2 regions of the Amygdalobacter indicium genome follow, and region 2 is predicted to be linked to the other one. Evidence: predicted binding sites of a transcription regulator. Region 2 holds the regulator's gene; the other holds the start of a gene.
The links. The regulator Rex, encoded in region 2, represses fermentation and respiration genes when NADH is low (regulators of the CRP and FNR family bind a similar motif). The targets are predictions, from matches to a motif close to ATTGTTAANNNNTTAACAAT.
Positions count from the first base shown of each region.

Region 1: the regulator Rex is predicted to act here: its motif matches at 1,519-1,538, upstream of gap (type I glyceraldehyde-3-phosphate dehydrogenase).

Region 1 is NZ_CP118866.1:501,287-504,489, reverse strand. It holds gene hpf (ribosome hibernation-promoting factor, HPF/YfiA family) at 1-191, opposite strand, end outside; gene gap (type I glyceraldehyde-3-phosphate dehydrogenase) at 396-1,466, opposite strand; gene PYS60_RS02065 (AI-2E family transporter) at 1,604-3,031, opposite strand; gene glgA (glycogen synthase GlgA) at 3,098-3,203, opposite strand, start outside.
Region 2 is NZ_CP118866.1:683,022-686,224, forward strand. It holds gene PYS60_RS02845 (M13-type metalloendopeptidase) at 1-1,038, opposite strand, end outside; gene PYS60_RS02850 (redox-sensing transcriptional repressor Rex) at 1,199-1,849, shown strand; gene PYS60_RS02855 (radical SAM protein) at 1,928-2,953, opposite strand; gene PYS60_RS02860 (Maf family protein) at 2,973-3,203, opposite strand, start outside.

The DNA.
Region 1 (3,203 bases), 180 kb from region 2:
GTCGTACGATAGAAATAACCGTCAACCTTCAATGTCAATTCGCAAATAACAGAATTATTGACGGCGCTGAATTTAGCTTCCACCTGATCCTGAGCAGCTAAATTACGCTCCAATTTATTTATCTTCTTAGTAGCATGTTCTTTAATTCGCTCACTGATCTTAACATTAATACCTTGTAAATTAAACTTCATAAATGTCACGCTCCCTCTACGCTAATTACCGGAACAAAGTTACCTTTGTTATCTATATTATATATTACTGCGACAATCGGGGCAATTAACTCGTTGACACAATCAAACAAAACTTTGTTGAAAAACTTATGCCAAAAAAGCCCTGCCTGTCAAAATCATTTCGACGAGCAGGGCTTAACTTTCAAGTTTCAGACCGGAAAGCTGTTATTTAGCATCCTTGCTTGCCATAAAGCGCAACAAATCAACTACACGATTGGAATAACCCCACTCATTATCATACCAGCTGACAACTTTGAAGAAACGCTTCTCGCCCGGGAGATTGTTCTGTAAAGTAGCCTTGCTGTCATAGATAGAGGAATGATTATCATGGATAATATCAGTAGAAACAATATCATCCTTGCAATAGCTCAAAACACCCTTCATGTATGTTTCGCTGGCTCTCTTCATTGCAGCATCAATCTCTTCAATGCTTGTATCTTTTTCGGAACGGAATGTCAAATCGACAACTGAACCTGTCGGTGTCGGAACACGGAAGCTCATACCTGTTAATTTGCCCTTAGTTGCCGGTAATACTTGACCTACAGCCTTAGCAGCGCCGGTTGAACTCGGAATAGTATTAACAGCAGCTGCACGACCGCCGCGCCAATCCTTCTTGGACGGACCGTCAACAGTCTTCTGTGTTGCAGTATAGGAGTGAATTGTACTCATCAAACCTGTTTCAATACCGAAACCTTCTTTGAGCAAAACGTGTACAACAGGTGCCAAGCAGTTTGTTGTGCAGGAAGCGTTGGAAACAACGTTATCCTCTGCAGGATTATATTCGTGCTCATTAACGCCCATAACGATTGTCTTTACGCCGCCTTTACCGGGAGCGGAAATGATAACCTTCTTACAGCCGGCTTGCAAATGTCCTTCAGCTGCTTCTTTTTTGGTGAATAAACCGGTAGATTCGATAACATAATCAACGCCTAATTCCTTCCAAGGCAAATCGGCCGGATTACGTTGAGCCATGATACATTTGGTCTCATGTCCGTCAACAACGATAATATCGTCATGATCTAATTCAGCAGAAGATTTCTTGCTGGAAACTTCATGCTCAAATCTGCCTTGAGTTGAATCATACTTGATCTGATAAGCAAAATAATCAGCATCAGTACCCATATCTGTTACAGCAACGACGTCAATTTCCTTGCCTAACAAACCTTGATCAGCGATTGCTCGAAATACCAGACGACCAATGCGTCCAAAACCATTAATACCTACTTTAATTGCCATAACTTCCTCCTGAAATTAAATCTAGCAAATATGCTCGAAGAACTATCGAACTATTGTTTATTTTATATCAGATGTCACCGGATTTCAAATAAAAGCGGCCAACTTCTCACATTTTGTACAAATTGTCTAATCTTTGTTCAAACCCCTGCATCCTTCGGGCCATTCGTCGGGGTTGTTTTATCAGTTCCCGTTTCCCGTTTTTTCTTGGTTTTAGGGTTTTTAACTTGCTCCTCTTCACTCTTTTTATCCATATTTTCATTTGTTGTCAAATAGGGCAAAGAGATGTGCGGCAGGTGCGGAAGCGGTAAATGCTTATTCATAATAGCGGTAAAAAACGGTGTAGGATTGTAATCCCGCCGCATAAGAGCATCAACGTCTTTCTCTACCGCAAAATATTCTACGGCACTGTGCAATTTGGCAACAGCAATATTTCTTTGTTCGTTGCTCTGCTTGACATATTGTTTTATGACAACATAAAGGACAGCTGAAAGCGGAACTGAAAGGATTAAGCCGGGGAAACCGAAAAAGTTACCGCCGATTAAAACGGCTGCGAAAACCCAAATTGCCGGCAAACCCACCTGTGAACCGACCACAAAAGGATAAATTAAATTGCCTTCAATTTGTTGCACGACAAAAAATAAAGGTAAGAATAATAAGGCCTTATGCACATTTACAGTCAAAATTAAAATAAAGGAAAGGCCGGCGGAAATATAGGCCCCGAAAATAGGAATAAGCGCAAAAAGGGCAACCAGGACGGCAATCAGGCTGTAATAAGGAATATCGAATAAAAACATTACTACAAGGACAAGAAAGCCCAAGATTCCCGCTTCCATGCAGGCAGCGGCAATATAACGGGCGAACATTTTACCGGCGAAAATCATCAATTTCAAGAAATGGTCAACCTTTTCTTCATTAAACAAAGCATAAAGCAGACCGGTAACTTCCCGCCCTATCTGTTCTTTGCCGCATATAATATAGATTCCGAAAATCAGGCTGATGAGGAAGGTTACAAAACCGCTGATAATATTTAATGCTATATTGGAAATACCGCTGATTAACGAACGAATAACTTTGTCATAGCTTAAAGTAAATTGACGAGCAATATCATCCAGATGGATATTATTGGCTTCGGCAAATTCTCGAATTTGCGGTTTGGTTTCTAAAAAATTCTCAACCTGATCGGTCAAACGGGCAACTGTCAGCGGAATTTGCGTACTCAGGCGCACCAAAGTAGCGTTAATTTGGGGTAAGAGCAAAGCGAAAAAAGCATAAATCAAAGCTCCGAAGAAGAACAATGACAGTAATAACGACAAAGGTCTTTTCACTTTTTTTCTGGCAGAATCATATTTGCCCCAATTAATCGAGAAAAACTTGTGCTCTATGTAAGACGTCGGGATATTGATTACGAAAGCTAAAGCGGCTCCCAAAGTTATCGGTAATAACTTGGAGGAAAAGCTGTGCAGCCAGTTAGGTAAAAAATTGAAATTGAGCGACAGCCAATAAACTGCACCCGCTATCAATGCGTAAGCGATAAAATCGCGCGTTCTGAATCCTTTAATATGCATCCGTTTACGCCTCTCTATAAAGAAAACCGCCTCAATTGAAGCGGCAGCAGTAACTTTGTTTCCTACTTATTCTATCATACTTTCGTATAATTTCAGATATTCTTTGCCGGCATTGTTCCAACTGAAATCACATTTCATCGCCGTTGTTATCAAGTTGGCGAAATCCATATTT
Region 2 (3,203 bases):
CTTCAACATTTCTAAAACATCCATTTTAGATTGTTCGCTGAAATTGGTATGAGCATAATACAGACCGACAGGATCGCTGTAATACGAATTAGCTAAATCAAAAGTATATCTCTCAAAATTACGCGGTTCGGCCGCTCCGAGCAACATACGCCCATATTCGCCGCCTTTAATGCGCAAATCGTCAGTTAAATATTTGCTGTTGTGCAGGAGAAAATTAACCAGAGCCCAAGCCTTAAAAGCGGAGAAATCAGTCGAATTGACAAATTTGCTCAAAGAGGCTGTAAATTCCGGTTCACTGTCGCTGACAATATCATCAGCGGACAGATGGAAAATATTCTGCAGTTCCGTTCCCAATGCCTGCAGCTCCGCCGGCAATTTATCAATGTAGGTTTGCAAAGTTTGCGGATGATAACTGTCGACATAATCGGCCTTTTGCTCATTACTCTTGGTGTAAATAGCGAAAGAGGCATCGAATTTCATGGTTAATTCTACCAACTCTTCTACGTTGCTCAAACCTAATGCCTGCAGGTAAGCTGAGGTGCAGTGCTTGTAATTATCCAACAGTTGCGCAGCTTGCGGATGCCCCGGTTGATAATAGGTAGAATCGGGTAAAATTGTTCCGGCCGGTCCGAAATAAAGGATTTTTTTGCGTGCCCGCTTCATATCTGCCTCTATATCTATGGTCAACGGAAAAGGCAGGCCTGTAAACTTATATTTACCATAATTTCGGCAAATTTCTGCAAAGGAAGTATACTTATCCAATTCGGCGGAAAGCCCCAATAATGCGGGAATTTCGTTGCTTTCGCGGCTTTTCTCATCTCTGGCCAGGCGTAAAAGCTTAACATAAGCCGACAAGTGCGGATTATCATTTACCGATTCAGGCTTTTGCAGCCAAGTTTCGGACAGTTTCAACAAGTATTTCTCAATAGATTCATCTAATTCGTGAAACGTGCCCGTAGCGGGGCGATCCGGCGGAATTACGGCATTTTTAAGCCATTCTGCATTAACGTAGGTGTAAAAATCGTCTTCTAACCTCATTGTTCCTCCTAACAGCCTGTCATTTGTGGCTTGTTTATAAATCTTTTTTAATTTTTGATTAATCTTGATTATACCATATGTTGTATACCGATAAGTCTGCTATAATATAAAAATATTAGTATAATATGTAAATTATGATTAATACTGAAGGAGATTTAATATGTTTAGACGTGTTAGAACTGAAAGTGTTCCGGCTCCTACAATTCGTAGAATGCCTACTTATTTGAATTGCCTGTTGCACATGCAGGCTAAGGGAATGACAGCAATTTCCTCATCGACAATTGCTTCCATGCTCAGCTTGACCGGTATTCAGGTCCGTAAGGATTTGGCTTGGGTTTCAGACTCAGGTAAACCCCGTACAGGTTTCCCCATCGATCGTTTGATTAACGATATTAAGAGCTTCCTCGGCTACAACAATGTTCGTGAAGCTGTCTTAATCGGTGTTGGTCACTTGGGCGGTGCTTTCCTCCATTACTCAGGTTTCAAAGAGTACGGTTTGGCAATTTCCGCTGCTTATGATATCAATCCGGATTTGATTGCCAAGTACAAGGATTCCGAAGTCCCTGTTTACAACATTAACGAGATTGAGAAGCACAAGTTGCCGGAATTGGCTATTTTGACCGTTCCTCATGATCAGGCTCAAGCTACAGCCGAGAAGTTGGCACAATTAGGCGTTAAAGCTATTTGGAACTTCTCTACCGTTCATCTGAATTTGAACGATGCAGTTATTGTTGAGAACGTTGACTTGGCACAATCATTAGCTTTGTTGTGGAACCAATATGAATTGAAACGTTTGAATGCCAACGGCTGAGTTCTCAGCTGAAAAAGCATTGTAAATTATTAAGCGCCTGTTCCGTTAAGCGGGTTTATCCCGTACGGACGGGCGTTTTTATATGTCGGGATTATACATTTGAAAATCGGGGATAAAAGAATCGCTCTGAGTACTTTCATCCTGCGTAAAGGCATGTTTAACGCCCAGATCAAGCGCGAAATTGACAAATTCTTCGTATTCTTCCGTTTTCACATGTCGATTAAGTTCAGGATATTTTCGCAGTATTTGGGGAATAGGAGTATACTGGTTCATCAAACTGATGTAGATATTGTCCGAAAAACAGGTGTAAGCGTAACTTAAAACCGCTTTGGCATCGTTCAGATAGCCGGGCATGAGCAGAATCCGCAGGACAAGCCCTTTTTTCAATAGCGGAAAATGACAGGCGGCCTTAGAAGTTGCAGTCACAGGCTGCTTTTGAAACTTTAATTTACCGACTTGACGGTACATTTCCCGCACAACACTGAAACTTACTTCCGGATAATCGGGGCAACCCAGATATTTTGCAGCTAAATCGGAACGATAAAATTTAATATCAGGCAAATAAATATCAATAAGACCGTCGAGCTTTTTAATCATCTCCAAATTTTCGTAAGAAGAACTGTTATAAACTAGAGGAATTTTTAAGCCCGCCTTTTTCAAATTTTCCAAACAGGGAATTAAAGTCGCCAACTGATGGCCGGCGGTAACCAAATTTATGTTACATGCACCTTGATCCTGCAAATCAAAGCAGGTTTGCAGAAATTCTTCCTGACTGAAAACTTTGCCGAGTTTATTCACATTTTTCCGTCTTCTGGAAGTGGAAATAGCGCAGTTCTGGCAAAAAACACAAGACATATTACAACCGGTAAAGAAAATTGCACCCGAGCCTGAAGCCCCGGAAATCGGCGGTTCTTCGTAAAAATGCAAAGCGGCGCGCGCAATGTGCAAATCTTTATCGGTCAAACAGAAGCCCAGCTCTCCGGCCAAACGATTGACCCGACAATTCTGCGGACAAATTTGACAACAACGATATAGTTTTTGCCAGGAATTGAGGTCGGAATCGAGCTTCAGACTGTTTAATATTTCCAGATTTTCCTGATTCATGTCGGATTAAACTGCTGACTTAATTTTTTTGCAAAAATGACGGTAACGAAGAATCATTTCGTCTTAACTCCTGCAATTTGCTTTGCAAACTGTTGACTTGGCCGACTGCAGTTGCCGAATTATCGAAAATTAGAGGTCGACTCAAGCTTAAGTCCGGTACCATTGGCGTTTTCTCCGTCCCGCTTTGCTGTTTTAACTGTCCGTCTGCAGTCGGAGAGGCAGGCAGGGTATTGCTTGCTTTCTCTTTATT